Cystobacter fuscus DSM 2262: one gene and its partner. The protein of the gene in region 2 binds, or shares a complex with, the protein of the main gene of each other region. Links are inferred from orthologs where the notes say so. Each region holds a gene or a part of one and is shown on either strand. Other genes may lie near its edges.

Region 1 (8,381 bases), on a different replicon or contig from region 2:
GGACCCGCTCGAACAGGCGGACCGCCCAGTTGCCCCGCCACTCTTGTCCGCCGCTCATTGCTCTCTCCATCGCTTTGAACTGACGGGCCCCATCGTGTCATACCTCCATGGAGGCTAGGTGAGGTGACGAGATGACGAAGTTCTACCGGCTCCGAGCGCCAAAACAATCAAGGTACACAGGTCACCTCAGCGCTACGCACAAGTGGGCCCTTCCCGGGCTTCGCTGCCCTGAATGTAAAGCCACCTGGGCCGGGGGCTTCACCGCGTACCCGGGCGTGGACATGTCCGCCCTTCCCGAGCGCGGCGAGTACGAGGCGCCCAGACCGGAGCCCTTCGACGAGTTCACGCGGCTACGTGAGCGGGTGCGGCCCCTCGTGCCTCCCGAGAGCCCGTTGCTCCCTGGAACGAAATTCGGCCCACTGGTGGGCACTGCCACTGGCACCTTCAGCCCGCTATTCTTCTACTACGCCGAGATGCCATTGGTGCATCCCGAGGCACTGGATCGGCTGCGGGACGCGGGAGTGCGGGGCCTACGAGGATTCCGAACGGAGTTGCGCTTCCGTCAGGGGAATCCCCCCGAGCTGCTGGAGTTGGAGATTCCCCCTCATGGCGGGCTACACCCGGACTGCACGCCGGAGCGGCCCCCCAGGTGCTCCAAGTGTGACTGGGACGATTTCGCCTTCCCGGAGGATCCCATTCTGGATGCAGCGTCGCTTCCGGCTCACACTGATGTGTTCCGGCTGAGCGACTTCGAGACCATCTTCATCGCCACCGAGCGCTTCGTGGACACGGTCAGGCGCCTTGATTTTGAGGAGGTCGACTTCCGCGAGTTGCCCGTTCGCTGAGGTAGACTGTTCGGGCCATGGCTCGCCGCAAACAGGCCGACGAAAGCACTGTCAGCATCCGCAACCTCATTGGTTCTGGAAAGGACTGAGGCAAGAGGAAAGGTGGCGTGCGGTGCGGGGACTGGTGGTGGAGGCGGATGCCGAGGCTCGAAGCCAGGGCTCGTCCGTGTTGGGAGCGCGAGCGTTGAGCACGCAGTACTCTCATATCCAGCCCGAGATCCTCAAGCGGAGCCCGGTGCCGTCTCCTCTCTTCGATGACTTCACCAGCTCGCGTTTGGATGGAGGTGTCCCATTCGATCAGAATGTGGATGGTGGGACCGGACAGGACGCAGGATGAAAGTTCCTGTCAACCAGGAAGCTGCCTCGGGCATTTCCAAGCCACCAAGTAGCCTGATGAGCCAGATTTCGAGGGAGATCAACAACTTGGCACTCATCCAGCAATGAACTGTGCAATCACGCCTCTACGGCTGTCTCGACGACTGGAGTCGCATGATTGGCTCCCATGGCCTTCCACCGCGGGTACGGATCCCGCCTCCTGAAGGAAGACGGAGCACAAACACACGTCGTTCCAATTCAACCGCGATACCACGCCATCCAAAAACTGGCGTCAGTCCCGGAGCGTAGGATGGTGGAGAAGGATAAACTCGCGTGAGACGCTATTTCTTACTCTCCATCAGACCCCAGTACTCCGAACTCATTCTCTCTGGAGAGAAGAGGTTCGAGCTTCGAAAGCGGAGGATGGGGACCAATCCGGGAGATGTCGTGGTGATCTACACGTCATCGCCCACCCAGGCTCTCACGGGCGCGTTCCTCGTCCAGGAGGAATTCGAGATGCCGGTGGCTACGCTCTGGAAGCAGCATCGGTCCGTCCTCGGCATCCAGGAAGAGGACTACACCGAGTATTTCCGCAACACGGACCGTGCGGTGGCGATCGCCATCGGACGAACGGTGACGCTTCCGCCCATTTCCCTCGACGAGCTGCGGCGGGTCCGGCCTGGATTCACGCCGCCACAGAGCTACATGTACTGCCCGGAGCCGTTCACTGCGCTCGTTCCCAACGGGACCCTGCGAAAACTCCTCCGCGCGGCCTGACAGTTCCTCGTGCATGGCCTTAATGCTGGGGCTGGGCGCAGGTGAAGAGGTCGCGCATCACCTTCTTGGCCTCGGCGATGAGCGCGGGGCCCTTCACCTCGGCGCCGAGCTTCACCAGCAGCTTCATGTCCGGAGTCAGCCGGTAGTAGCCCTTGGATCGCTGCACCAGCGCCAGCAGCTTCGCGCCATCCAGCAGCGCGTCTCCGCCGAGAATGACAGACAGCCGGCCCGGTCCACCTTCCAGCCCGCGCACGCGCAGCTCGCGCATGTCGATCTTCACCAGCGCCTGCTCGCAGAGGTTGTCCACCTCGTCCGGTGCCTCGCCGAATCGGTCCACCAGCTCCGAGCGCAGGTCTTGCACCTCGTCCGGCGTGCCCGCCTGGCTGAAGCGCTTGTAGAACACCAGCCGCTGGTGCACGTCCGGGACGTAGTCGTCGGGGATGAGCGCCGCGATGGGCAGCGTCACCTCGGGCTCGATGCGCACCTGGGGCGGCTCACCCCGCACCTCGGCCACCGCCTCCTCGAGCAGCTGCGCGTACATGTCGAAGCCAATGGCCGAGATGGAGCCCGACTGCGCCGCGCCCAGCAGGTTGCCCGCGCCGCGGATCTCCAGGTCATGGCTGGCGATGGAGAAGCCCGCGCCCAGCTCGGTGAAGCGCTGCAGCACCTCCAGCCGCCGCTGCGCGTCCTTGCTCACCGTTCGGCGCGAGGGCACCAGCAGGTACGCATACGCGCGCTCGCGCGAGCGGCCCACGCGTCCTCGCAACTGGTAGAGCTGCGCGAGGCCAAACGTGTCCGCCCGGTCCACGATCATCGTGTTGGCGTTGGAGATGTCGATGCCGCTCTCGATGATGCTCGTGCACAGGAGCACCTGGTAGCGCTTCTCGGTGAAGTCGAGCATCACCTTCTCCAGTTGCCCCTCGCCCATCTGCCCGTGCGCCACGCCAATGGTGAGCTGGGGCATCAGCTCGCGCAGCTGCTTCTCCGTGGCGGGCAGCGACTCCACCCGGTTGTGCACGAAGAAGACCTGGCCGCCGCGGGCCAGCTCCCGCTCGATGGCCTCCTTGATGGTGGTCGGGTCGTACTTCATCACGAAGGTGCGGATGGCGCGCCGGTCCTGCGGCGGTGTGGCGATGATGCTCATCTCGCGCACGCCCGACATGGCCATGTGCAGCGTGCGCGGAATGGGCGTGGCCGACAGCGTCAGCACGTCCACCTGCGAGCGCAGCCGCTTGATCTGCTCCTTGTGCTTCACCCCGAAGCGCTGCTCCTCGTCCACCACCAAGAGCCCCAGATCCTTGAACGCCACCTCCCCGCCCAGCAGCTTGTGCGTGCCGATGAGGATGTCCACCTTGCCCTCCTTGGCGCGCTTGAGCAGCTCACGCACCTCGGGCGCCTTCTTCAGGCCGGAGATGACCTCCACCGTGACGGGGTAGTCCTTGAAGCGCTTCTTGAACGACAGGTAGTGCTGCTGGGCCAGCACCGTGGTGGGCACGAGCACCGCCACCTGCTTGCGATCCAGCGTGGCCTTGAAGGCGGCGCGCATCGCCACCTCCGTCTTGCCGTAGCCCACGTCGCCGCACACGAGCCGGTCCATCGGCTCGCTCTTCTGCATGTCCGCCAGCACGTCCTCGATGGCCTTGGCCTGGTCCGGCGTCTCCTCGAACTCGAAGTCCGCCTCGAACTGGGCGAAGTAGCGGTCCGGCGGCGAGAAGGCGTGTCCCGGGTGCGCGCGCCGCGCCGCCGCGATGTTGAGCAGATCCGCCGCCATCTTGAGCAGCTGTTCCTTGACCTTCTTCTTCGTCTTCTCCCAGGACGTCGTGCCCAGCTTGTCCAGCGTCACCTGGGAGGGATCTCCCCCGGTGAACTTCTGGATGAGCCGCATGCGGCCCACCGGCAGGTAGATCTTGTCCTTGCCCGCATACTCGAGGACGAGGAAGTCCCCGGGCACGTTGTTCACCTGCATCTTCGTCAGGCCCTGGTAGCGGCCGATGCCGAAGTCGGTGTGGACGATGAGATCGCCTTCCTTGAGATCCTTGAAGCCCGCGGCGAAGGCATCCAGGCTCTTGGAGCGCCGCGCGCGGCGGCGCGAGCGGGCGCCGAAGATCTCCTCGTCCGACAGCAGCGCGAAGCCCCCGGGGCTCGGGTCCACGAAGCCGTGGCTCACCTCGAGCGCGAAGAGGTGGGCGGAGATGGCGGGCTCGTAGAGCCGGGCGGCGTCCGCGAGCGGCTCGGTGTGCACGCGCACCATGACGTTGCGGTCGAGCAGCAGTCGCTTGAGCCGGTCCGCCTGGCTCAGGGTGCCACACGCCACGGCGCAGGCGATGTGGCTGTCGCGCCAGCGCTGGAGCCGCTCGATGAGCGGGGTGAGCGCGCCTTCCTCTCCGTGGTGGGCGAGGATGGCCTCGCGCACGTCCTGGGTCGTGCCGTACGAGAAGTGCACGGGGGCCTCGCCCTGGGAGAGCGACAGGCCTCCACCCTCCATCACCCGGAAGGCGCGCAGCCGCTGCTCGGCCTGCTCCCGGGTGAGGAAGTGTTGCTCGGGCGGCAGGGCGAGATCCTGCCGCTCGTGGGCGGCCTGGGCCGAGCGCGTGATGTCGGCCCACAAGTCCTCGGCGGCGCGCTCGAGGCTCAGCGGATCATCCAGGTAGAAGAGCGGCTCCGCGCTCCACTGCGCCAGGTAGTCGAAGACGGTGCCGAGTCCTCCCGGGAAGAAGCCGGGCAGCAGCGCCTCGAGCCCGAAGCCGGGCAGTCCCTCGTGGAGGGCATCGAGCTGCTCGCGCAGCTTCGAGGTGGGCAGGTTGATGCGATCGGCCACGGCGCGCGCGGCCGCCTCGGCGTGCACGCGCGTCTTCTCGGAGAAGATGACCTCGCGCGCGGGCAGGAGGATGATCTCCTTGAGCGGATCCACCGTGCGCTGGGTCTCCGGATCGAAGACGCGGATGGACTCGATGGTGTCGCCGAAGAACTCGATGCGGACGGGCTTGTCGTAGAGCGGGCTGAAGACGTCGATGATGCCGCCGCGCACGGAGAACGTGCCCAGGTCCTCGACGAGGGGGCTGGACTGGTAGCCCATGTGGGCGAGCTTGCGCGCGAGCTCGTCGCGGTCGAAGTCCTGGCCCACGCTCAGCCGCTCGGACAGCTCCTTCATCACCTGGGGCGGCAGCACCTTGCGCAAGAGTCCGCGCAGGGACAGCACGAGCGCGGGTGCGCGGGTGCCCTGGTTGAGGTGGAAGAGCGCGCCGAGCCGGTCCGCGACGACGTCCGCGTCCGGGGAGAGCTCGTCGTAGGGGAGGACTTCGTCCGCGGGCATCCGCAGGACACGCGGCTCGCGGGGCGTGCCCGGGCCGCCCAGGAAGAAGGCGAGATCGTGGGCGAGGGCGTCCGCGGCCTCCTCATCGGGGGCGATGCACACCAGGGGGGCCTTCAGGGTGCGCAGCAGCCGGGCGAGCGCATAGCCCCGTCCCGCCCCCTGCAGTCCCTGGGTGCGGACGCGCTGGCCGGGGCGCAGCAGCTCCACGACGCGCGCCACGGGGTCACCGGCCACTGGAGGCGCGCGGAGGCCCTCCGCATCGAGCTTCTGGGTAAAAGGAGTGTCCATCCGGAGACGCCACGAGGCGTGTTCCGGTAATTAGGAGCCGGACCCCAGGGGGTCAACGGAAGAGCGCGGGAAGCGACGGATGCAGGTCATCCGGGGGCCCAGGCGCCCGGTTGGCTACGCGTGTACCACCGTGAAGTCCTCGTCATCGTCGTCCCCCCCGCCGCTGCCGCCGTCCTTCCCACCCCCACTGCCCCCCTTGGACAGCGAGGTCCCCGTGGGCTGGGTGCCCTCCGGGTCCGGGTGGGCCGTCGGGCGGTCGGACAACCGCGAGGCGAAGGTCAGGGCGAGCAGGGAGACGAGGGCAAAGGTCAGGGTGCGCATGGAACTGCCTCCTGCCCGGCGGGGACGCCGGGCTTCCTGGGTATATTCAGCCCCGGGCGGCTCAGCCCTTCTGGAACCCGCGGACGTACGCCACGAGGGCGTCGATCTGTTGAGGGGTCAGCTTGTCCTTGTAGGCCTTCATCTTCTTGTTGTCGCGAGAGCCCTCGGCGATGACCTCGCGGATCCGCGCGTCCGTCCAGGACTTCTGCCAGGAGGGCAGGGACAGGTCCTGGATGGCCTCCTTCTTGCCCATCTGGGTCTGCCCCTTGCCGTCCGGGCCATGGCAGGACTTGCACTTGGCCGTCCACGTCTCGGCGACGGTGTCTTCCTGGGCCTGGGCGGCGGTGGCCGCGAGGGAGAGCATCAACAGGGCGAACCGGAACTTCATGTGGGACCTCCAGTCGGGCGTCGGCCCGGCGCGATGTGTGGATGTCAACTCATCGGGCCAGAGATGGCCAGGGAGAATCCCACCCGCTTCCCGGGTTTCCCTGGGTGGCCGTCGAGGCGGCGTGCCAGTCGGGCGGAGGCTTCCCCGCTCCCCCCGCGCGGAGGTTCACGGAGGGTCAAAACAACAGCGTCCGGCCCGGGGGAACGAGCCACACCTGCTCCAGGAGGTTCACCGCGCCCTGGTCATGGGCGTCATGCCGCACGGTGACGGCCTGGATGCCGAGCAGCACGGCGAAGGCCGCCAGCCCAGCCAGGAGAGGAGCACGTCCGGGCCGCTCCCCGGCCGAGGCCAGACGAACGAAGACCCAGAGCGCCACGCCGAGCAGCACGAGCCCCAGGGCGAGGCCCGCCACCGGGTTGGGCAGGCCGAGCAGGTTCAGCACGTTCGGGGGCACGTAGCCGGCCCGGAGCAGCGGCACGGCCAGCCCGAGCACCACGTTGGAGACGTCGTCCGGGACGTAGTTGACGAAGGTGGCCAGTCCCGTGAACACGATGGAGGTGGTGCACAGCGCGGCGGCGACGCCTGCCCAGGCCCTCCGTCGCGCGCTCCGTGCGTGCTCCAGCAGCAGGCCCACGGGCAGCAGGAGGAAGGGCACGAGTCCCGTCAGGTGGCGGGGGCCCGTCGTCCAGCCCCAGGAGTCATAGGAGAAGGACGAGGTGAAGTAGGTGTAGCCGAGCAGCAGCGCCACCGTGAGCCCCAGGTGCGCCCGCATCTCCGGGCGGGTGCGCGCCTCGCGTGCGAGCACGCCCAGTCCGGGCAGCGCGAGCAGCAGGAAGGGCGAGAGGGTGAACAGGCCCCGGAGCGGGGAGAAGAAGGAGAGGGCGAAGGCGCGCGGATCCGGGTAGCGGATGCCGAGGAAGCCCCCCAGGTGCCAGGGCTGGTAGGCCGCGTCGTTGAGGTGCTTGTACCCCGTCTCGAGCGGGTGCCCGAAGGCCGCCTGGTGGTAGAGCATCAACCCCGCCACGAAGGGCAGGGCCCCGAGCACGGCGAGTCCGGTGCCCTGGAGCAACCGGCGCGCGCGGGCCCGGGAGGGCTCCTCGCGCCAGAACACGCTCAGCGCGGCGTACAGCACCAGGCCCAGCACGCCCAGGCCCCCGGTGTACTCGGCGGCCAGCGTGGCGCCCGCGCAGGCTCCCGCCACGAGGTAGCCCCACGGCTTCCACTCGTCGCGCGCCACCCGCCACAGCGCGTAGAAGCCGCCGAAGAGCAGCACCGCGGTCGTCTGATGGCTCATGAAGAGCAGCGAGTAGCTGAACGCCAGCGAGCCCAGCCCGTAGGTGATCGTCACCGCGTCGGCCACTCCAGCGGACACGTAGGCCCCGAGGAAGCGGCGCACGAGTCCCAGCAAGAGCAGCGTGGGCAGCACCGTGAGCACGAGCCGGCTGAAGAAGACGAGGGGCACCTCGCCCACGGAACGGAGCGTGCCGCCGCCCGCCGCGCGCAGCACGCCGTAGACGGGCACCGCGGCGAAGGACAGCAGCGGCGCCTTGGACGGGTAGTACTTCCCGTCCTTCACCGACAGGTCCCCCACGTAGCCGAAGTCACGCAGCGCCCGGTTGATGTCGAGCGTGCCGTACTCCACCAGGGCGCGTGTCTGCCACAACCGGCACAGCTCGTTGGGCGAGCGCAGGCCGGGGTGGTACGGGAAGAGCAGCACGTACAGCGCCACCAGCGCCGCCAGGACTGCTCGGGACGGGACGCTCACAGCGCGTCGCTGCCGCGTTCCCCCGTGCGGATGCGCACGGCCTCGTCCACGGGGATGACGAAGATCTTCCCGTCGCCGATCTTCCCTTCCGTGCCGGAGCGCGCCGCGCGCACGATGGCGTCCACCACGCGCTCGGCCAGGTCGTCGTCCACCACCACTTCCACCTTCACCTTGGGCAGGAAGTCCACCACGTACTCGGCGCCCTTGTAGAGCTCCGTGTGGCCCTTCTGCCGGCCGAACCCCTTCACCTCCATCGCGGTGAGGCCTCGCACTCCCACCTCGTGCAGCGCGTCCTTCACGTCGTCGAGTTTGAACGGCTTGATGATGGCTTCGATCTTCTTCATTGCGCACCTCCCGTGGCCCGCGCCA
Region 2 (7,626 bases):
CTTGGAGCGGCCGGTGGTGCCCGAGGTGTAGCCGAGCACGGCGAGCTGCTCGCCCGAGGGCAGTGACAGCGGGGCGGAGGACGCGGCCCCCCGGGCGAGCAGCGCGTCGAAGTCGAGCGTGGGCCAGGGCACGGCCTGTGCGGTCGGCTCGACGGTGACGAGCCACTCGAGCGCGGGAAGTTGGGCCTTCAAGGGAGCGAGCTCGGCGGCGCCCGCCGCCCCTGTGACACAGGCCCGGGCCTCCGAGTCGGCGAGGATGTGGCCCAGTTCCACCTGGCGGTACTGGGTGTTCACGAGGACGACGACGCCCCCGGCGTACCAGGTGCCCAGGTAGGCGATGACGAAGGCGGGGCTGTTCTCCAGGAAGAGCGCCACCCGGTCTCCGGGGGCGAGCCCCTGCTCCCTCAGGGCGCGGGCGAAGGCCGTCACGTCGGCGGCGAGCTGTCCGGCGGTGAAACGGCGCCGCTCGAAGTCCAGGACGGGTCCGTCGGGGAGCTGACGGGCCCGGGTGAGGAAGGTGTCGAGGAGAGAAGTCGTCATGCACTCCGGAGACTACCGCGTGTACTGTGCGTGGCCATGCGCTTCGCCCCTCTCCGCCACGACGTCCTCAGCCTCATCGGCAACACCCCCATGGTGAAGGTGACCCAGCTGGACACGGGTCCGTGCGAGCTCTTCCTCAAGCTCGAGAGCCAGAACCCGGGCGGCTCCATCAAGGACCGCATCGGCCTGTCCATGATCTCCGCCGCCGAGGAGGCGGGCCAGCTCGGTCCCCACCAGAAGCACCTCGTGGAGGCCACCGCCGGCAACACCGGCCTGGGCCTGGCGCTCGTCTCCGCGCAGAAGGGCTACCGCCTCACGCTCGTCATCCCGGACAAGATGAGCCAGGAGAAGGTGCTCCACCTCAAGGCGCTCGGGGCGGAGATCATCATGACGCGCTCGGACGTGGACAAGGGCCACCCCGAGTACTACCAGGACATGGCCGAGCGCATCGCGCGCGAGCTGGGCGGCCTCTACGTCAACCAGTTCGCCAACCCCGCCAACCCGCTCGCCCACGAGACCACCACCGGCCCGGAGATCGCCGCCCAGCTTGAGCACCGCCTGGATGCCATGGTGTGCGGCGTGGGCTCGGGCGGCACGCTCGCGGGCCTGTCGCGCTACTTCGCCAAGGCCATCCCCGAGTGCGAGATGGTGCTCGCGGACCCGCAGGGCTCGGTGCTCGCCGACTACGTGAAGACGGGGAACATGGGCAAGGCGGGCTCGTGGGTCGTCGAGGGCATTGGCGAGGACTTCCTGCCGCCCAACGCGGACCTGTCCCGGGTGAAGAAGGCCTACACCATCCCCGACTCGGAGAGCCTCGACACGGCGCGGCAGTTGCTCAAGAAGGCGGGCATCCTCGCGGGCTCGTCCTCGGGCACGCTCATCGCCGCCGCGCTGCGCTACTGCCGCGAGCAGACCAGCCCCAAGCGCGTGTGCACCTTCGTGTGCGACAGCGGCAACAAGTACCTGTCCAAGATGTTCAACGACTTCTGGATGGCCGATCAGGGCTTCCTGCCGCGCGCGGCCCACGGGGATTTGCGCGACGTCATCACCCGCCGCTACTCGGACCGGGCCGTCGTCACCCTGGCCCCCACCGACACGCTGCTCATCGCCTACGGGCGCATGAAGCTCTACGACGTGTCGCAGCTCCCGGTGCTCGACGGGGGCAAGGTGGTGGGGATGATCGACGAGTCGGACCTGCTGCTCGCGGCCATCAATGACGAGACGCGCCTGCGCCTGCCGGTGCGCGACTTCATGTCCACGCGCCTGCAGACCGTGGACGTGCGCACCCCGGTGCCCGAGCTGCTCAGCTCCCTGGACAAGGGCTATGTGCCCATCGTCATGATGGGGGACGAGTTCATCGGACTCATCACCCGCATCGATCTGCTCAACCACCTGCGCCGCAAGCTGCGCTGAGCAGGCGCCAGGCCCTACCCCATGGTGCCCAGGGGGGGCGGCTCGGTGGGCGTGGGCAGTGAGCCCAGCCCCCAGGGCTGCCCCGCCCGCCAGGCCACCTCGCCCGAGGCGCCCCACCCGGCGCACACCACCTCGCGGTTCTGGAACTCCATCCAGAACACCGACTCCTCGGGCCTGGCCGCCTGATCCAGACAGGCCACGCGCGTGGGCGTGCGACCCCCGCCCAGGGACACCGCGAAGGCCCGGTGCGAGTGGCCACACAACACCCAGCGCGGATGCACCGTCTCCACCAGCCGCCGGGTGATGGGGTTGCCAATCCAGTACGAGGGCAGCGTGCGGCCCGGCGGCGGCGTCTCCCGCTCCTGGGCCCGCTGGGGCAGGCCACGGGGCCACTCGTGCACGAGCAGCACGTCCATGTCGCGCAGCGCCATCACCCGCTCCACCTCGGGCGCGCGGAAGTAGCCCGCCTGCTTCGCCGTGTCGAGCGAGCGCGGCCGCTTCAACGGCTGCTCGTAGAAGCGCGGCGCGTGGATGCCCGACAGGTAGCCCACCCGCAGGCCGAGCAGCTCCTTGAGCCCGGCGCGCCCCAGGTAGTGCACGTTGGGCGCGAGCGAGAAGCCCTCGGGCTCGTCGTGCAGCGCCTCGAAGTCCTCGTTGTTGCCGCCGATGAAGTACAGGGGCCGCTTCATCGCGCGCACCCCATCCGCGTACGCGGCGAACTCCGCGGGCATGCCGCGCTTGGCGGCCTTGCGCCGGTGATCATCCGCGAGCCGGAAGGCCTCCACGTCCCCCACGGCCAACACCAAGTCCACGGGACGACGGCGCGCCTCCTCGAGCGCGTCGAGCCATGCCTCCACCCGGTGGAAGCGACCATGGATGTCTCCCACACCAACCACCAGGAGTGAGTCCGGAGCCATCGTGCCCATCACCCTGCCCGGCCATCCACGCCCTGTCGAGATCCATCCCCGGGCGTTGTGTCAAAATCAGCGCAAGTGACGCGCACCGCCATGGGGCCTCGCGCGGGGCCTGTCGGAGCGGGCCCTGGCAGCCCACCAGCCAGGTGATCTCCCCGGTCGCACCTCCGCCTGCCCCACCCTCTGGCGGGCCCTTGGATTCGGGTTGAAACACGAACCGTTGAGGACCATCCCACCCCGTGCGCGCGCCCACAATCCCCCCACTGCGCGCCCTTTCAGTGCTAGACCGCGCCCCTATGTCCGAGCCCGACACCCTCTCCATCCGTGGAGCCAAGGAGCACAACCTCAAGAACATCTCCCTGGACATCCCCAAGAAGAAGTTGGTGGTGTTCACCGGCGTCTCCGGCTCCGGGAAGAGTTCGCTCGCGTTCGACACCCTCTACGCCGAGGGGCAGCGGCGCTACGTGGAGAGCCTGTCGGCCTATGCCCGGCAGTTCCTCGGGCAGATGGAGAAGCCGCGGTACGACACCATCCGCGGCCTGTCGCCCACCATCTCCATCGAGCAGAAGGCGGCCAGCAACAACCCCCGCTCCACCGTGGGCACCGTCACCGAAGTGCATGACTATCTGCGCGTGCTCTACGCCTCGGTGGGCGTGCAGCACTGCCCCAACTGCGGCCAGCGCGTGGGCAAGCAGAGCGCCCAGCAGATCGTCGACACGCTCATGGGCTCGCCCGCGGGCACCAAGGCCATGGTGCTCGCTCCCGTGGTGAGCAACCGCAAGGGCGAGCACAAGGACATCCTCACCGAGGCGCTCAAGCGCGGTTTCTCGCGCGCGCGCATCGACGGCAAGGTGAAGAGCCTGGAGGAGAAGATCGAGCTGGACAAGAAGTCCAAGCACGACATCGCGCTCATCATCGACCGGGTCACCATCAAGCCCGAGGGCAAGCAGCGGCTGACGGACTCGGTGGAGACGGCGCTGCGCGAGGGCAAGGGCCTGCTCATCCTCACCAACGAGACGGGAGACCCGGCGAGCGACCGCGTCATGAGCGAGCTCAACGCGTGCCACGCCTGCGGCCTGTCCTTCGGCGAGCTGTCGCCCTCCTCGTTCTCCTTCAACAACCCGCTGGGCATGTGCCCGGACTGCAACGGCCTGGGCACCAAGGCGGAGATGGACCCCGAGCGCATCGTCCCGGACGGCTCGCGCACCATCCGCGAGGGCGCGGTGGAGCCGTGGGCCAACAGCATGAACCGAGGCGAGGGCTGGACGGCGGACTTCGTGGACAGTCTCGCCAGCGCCTTCGGCATCGACCTGGACACGCCCTACGCGAAGCTGCCCGCCAAGTCGAAGAAGATCCTGATGTACGGCGTGGACGGCAAGAGCTTCAACGTGAAGTGGGGCGACGGCGGCAACTACACGATGGAGTGGGAGGGGCTCGTCAACAAGCTGATGCGCAGCTTCAAGACGACCACCTCCGAGGCCGCGCGCACCTACTACCAGAAGTTCTTCAGCGACAAGCCCTGCCCCACGTGTGACGGCGCGCGCCTCAAGCCGGAGAGCCGGGCGGTGAAGGTGCATGGCCGCTCGCTCGTGGACCTCAGCCGGCTGACCATCGGGGACTCGCTGCGCTTTCTCAAGGAGCTGAAGCTCACGGAGACGGAGCGGAAGATCGCCACCGAGCTGCTCAAGGAGATCCGCAGCCGCCTGGGCTTCCTCGAGGACGTGGGCCTGAACTACCTGACGTTGGATCGCACCGCGTCCACGCTGTCCGGCGGCGAGAGCCAGCGCATCCGGCTCGCCTCGCAGATGGGCAGCGAGCTCACGGGCGTCATCTACATCCTCGACGAGCCGTCCATCGGCCTGCACCAGCGCGACAACGGCAAGCTGCTCGGCACGCTCAAGCGCCTGCGCGACCTGGGCAACTCCGTCGTCGTGGTGGAGCACGACGAGGAGACGATGGAGGAGGCGGACTACCTGGTGGACTTCGGCCCCGGCGCGGGAGAGCTGGGCGGCCAGGTGGTGGCCGCGGGCACGCCCGCCGAGGTGATGGACAACGAGAAGAGCCTCACCGGCGCGTACCTCTCCGGCCGCAAGGAGATCGAGGTGCCCGCCCAGCGCCGGGCCCCGGGCAAGAACAAGGTGACCATCCAGGGAGCCCGGGAGAACAACCTCAAGGACGTGACGGTGGACATCCCCCTGGGCCTGTTCGTGGCCGTCACGGGCGTGTCCGGCGCGGGCAAGTCCACGCTCATCAATGAAATCCTCTACCCCGCCGCGGCGCGCGCGCTCTACGAGAGCCGGGAGGTGCCGGGCAAGCACAAGGCGGTGCTCGGGCTGGAGAACCTGGACAAGGTCATCGACATCGACCAGCGGCCCATCGGACGCACGCCGCGCAGCAACCCGGCGACGTACACGAAGCTCTTCGACAGCATCCGCGAGGTGTTCGCCCTGACGCCCGAGGCACGCGCGTTCGGCTACACCGCGGGGCGCTTCTCCTTCAACATCAAGGGCGGGCGCTGCGAGGCGTGCGAGGGAGATGGCGTGAAGCTCGTGGAGATGCACTTCCTCGCGGACGTGTACGTGCCGTGCGAGGTGTGCGGCGGCAAGCGCTTCAACGAAGCCACGCTCCGGGTGCGCTACAAGGGCAAGAACATCGCCGAGGTGCTCGACATGAGCGTGCGCGAGGCGATGCAACTGTTCGCCGCGCACCGGGACATCATGCGCGTGCTCCAGACGCTGGAGGACGTGGGCCTGGGCTACATCCGGCTGGGGCAGAGCTCGCCCACGCTGTCGGGCGGCGAGGCCCAGCGCATCAAGCTGGCGCGGGAGCTGGCGCGCGTGGCCACCGGCCGCACGCTCTACATCCTCGACGAGCCCACCACGGGCCTGCACTTCGAGGACATCCGCAAGCTGTTGCAGGTGCTCAACCGGCTGGTGGAGGCGGGCAACACGGTGCTCGTCATCGAGCACAACCTGGACGTCATCAAGAGCGCGGACTGGGTGATCGACATGGGCCCCGAGGGTGGAGCGGGTGGAGGACAGCTGCTCGCCACGGGCACGCCGGAGCAGGTGGCCGAGGTGAAGGAGAGCTACACCGGGCGCTACCTCAAGTACGTGCTGACGAAGAAGCGACGCCACCGCGTGGGCCAGCGGCCCCCCGAGGTGGCGTCCCCCGCCGCCTAGCCCGCGTCCGCGCGGCGCATCGGCTCACCCACCGCCCGCGCCGCGTAGCGCACCAGCAGCTCCGGCGAGAAGGCGGGACAGCCCACGCCGTGGGCCTTCAGGTCCGCCTGAGTCTGCTCGCAGCCGAGGATCGCCACGCGGTCGCGCGCCAGGCGGTCGAGGATCGTCTTTCCATCCTCGGCGTTGGGCGTGAAGAGCGGGCGGACGGGAGCGAGCGCGTTGGGCTCCCGCCGATCGATCGCGCCGAGCAGCATCCGCAGCCACTCCGCGACGGGAACCAGGCGGAGGGGGTAGCCCTGGGAGTCGAGCTGCTTCACGAAGTAGTTCCAGGTGATCGGCGCGGGGTGACTCATGTGGAAGATCTTCCCGAGGGAAGACCCCTGGAGCGACAGGCGGATGATGCCGCGGCTCACGCAGTCGACGGGGACGGCGGCCATCTCGTGGTCCCAGTCCGGCGCGGCGCCCAGTTGGATGCACCCCTCGAGCATCAGTCGGTACAGGTCCGTGGCTTCCCACGCCCCGGTGGCGGAGTGTCCCGTGAGGAAGGGCGTGCGGTAGATGGTGACGGGCAGACCACGGCCGCGCGCCTCGACGACGAGCTGCTCCGCGACCCACTTGGTCTCCTCGTAGCCGAGCGCCATCGGCCCGCAGGGGCCCACCGGCGTCGACTCACTCACCGTGGCCCTCGCGTGTTGCAGTCCGCAGAAGACGCCGAGCGTCGAGATGTAGTGGAACTCCTTGGTGCGGCCCGCGCAGGCGAAGCGAAGTGCCTCCTCGGTGCCGATGACGTTCGAGGGCTTGAGCGTCGTGTAGGGGTAGAGGAAGTTGATCCACGCCGCGCAGTGGTGGACGACCCCGACGCGCGACGCGAGCTCCTCGTACTCCTTCACGGAGAGCCCGAAGCGCGGCTGCGAGACGTCCCCCACGATGGCGCGGACGCGGCGCAGGCGATCACCCAGGGGCAGACCGCGGCGCTCCATGCTCTTCGCCACGCGGGTAAGGGCCGCGTTGGCGTCCTCGGCGCGGACGAGACAGTGGATCACCGCGTCTGTCTGGTCGAGAAGTTCATCGAGCAGGTGGCTGCCCAGGAAGCCCGTGGCGCCCGTGAGGAGAATGTCCTTCGAACCCGTGGCCCGAAGGGAGGACGGAACGACGTCCGCGGCGAGCACCACGTCCGCCTCCACGGGCGTCGACTCCTTGGCGCCCTCCGCTGGCGAGAGGGAATAGGCCCGGTAGAGATCGCCCAGCGTCCGGATGCTCGTCACGTCGACCCCGCCCTGGGTGAACGGGGCCACCTTGCATTCGTCATCCAGGGTGACGATCACCCGCGCCATGGACATGGAGTCGAGTCCGAGCGTGGACAGCTTCGTCTCGTCGGCGGTCGATTCGAGCTTCCGTCCGTCCTCCGAGAGGACTTCATTGATGACCTTGCATACCGCGTCTTTGATTTTCAACATGTCAGTCCTCCATCGACCAGGAGCGTTTGCCCGGTGATGAACCCGGCCGCCGGGGACATCAGGAAACGAATCACGCCGACCATCTCCTCGATGTGGCCAACGCGCTTGAGCGGCGTGCGC

The links.
Region 1: the proteins of uvrA (region 2) and mfd are in contact, whole or in part, in a crystal structure (PDB 4DFC), measured with the Escherichia coli proteins. The link is inferred for Cystobacter fuscus DSM 2262 from one-to-one orthologs.

The regions. Positions count from the first base shown.
Region 1 is NZ_ANAH02000013.1:218,242-226,622, forward strand. What follows is about bases 1,757-5,938. They hold mfd (transcription-repair coupling factor), read right to left. Parts: upstream 5,539-5,938; coding sequence 1,957-5,538; downstream 1,757-1,956. Other genes in these bases: D187_RS23490 (ASCH domain-containing protein), read left to right, coding at 1,757-1,937; D187_RS23500 (hypothetical protein), read right to left, coding at 5,653-5,859; D187_RS23505 (c-type cytochrome), read right to left, coding at 5,921-5,938. In the rest of the region: D187_RS23475 (hypothetical protein), read right to left, coding at 1-58; SitI6 family double-CXXCG motif immunity protein, read left to right, coding at 132-845; more of D187_RS23490, read left to right, coding at 1,494-1,756; more of D187_RS23505, read right to left, coding at 5,939-6,247; D187_RS23510 (hypothetical protein), read right to left, coding at 6,423-8,012; D187_RS23515 (P-II family nitrogen regulator), read right to left, coding at 8,009-8,356; D187_RS23520 (bifunctional glycosyltransferase/class I SAM-dependent methyltransferase), read right to left, coding at 8,353-8,381. UniProt on the Escherichia coli protein: Couples transcription and DNA repair by recognizing RNA polymerase (RNAP) stalled at DNA lesions. Mediates ATP-dependent release of RNAP and its truncated transcript from the DNA, and recruitment of nucleotide excision repair machinery to the damaged site.
Region 2 is NZ_ANAH02000005.1:616,751-624,376, forward strand. The notes cover bases 2,823-6,249. They hold uvrA (excinuclease ABC subunit UvrA), read left to right. Parts: upstream 2,823-3,163; coding sequence 3,164-6,049; downstream 6,050-6,249. Other genes in these bases: D187_RS10055 (metallophosphoesterase family protein), read right to left, coding at 2,823-2,879; D187_RS10065 (thioester reductase domain-containing protein), read right to left, coding at 6,046-6,249. In the rest of the region: D187_RS10045 (AMP-binding protein), read right to left, coding at 1-540; D187_RS10050 (pyridoxal-phosphate dependent enzyme), read left to right, coding at 577-1,953; more of D187_RS10055, read right to left, coding at 1,968-2,822; more of D187_RS10065, read right to left, coding at 6,250-7,506; D187_RS10070 (SDR family NAD(P)-dependent oxidoreductase), read right to left, coding at 7,500-7,626. UniProt on the Escherichia coli protein: The UvrABC repair system catalyzes the recognition and processing of DNA lesions. UvrA is an ATPase and a DNA-binding protein. A damage recognition complex composed of 2 UvrA and 2 UvrB subunits scans DNA for abnormalities.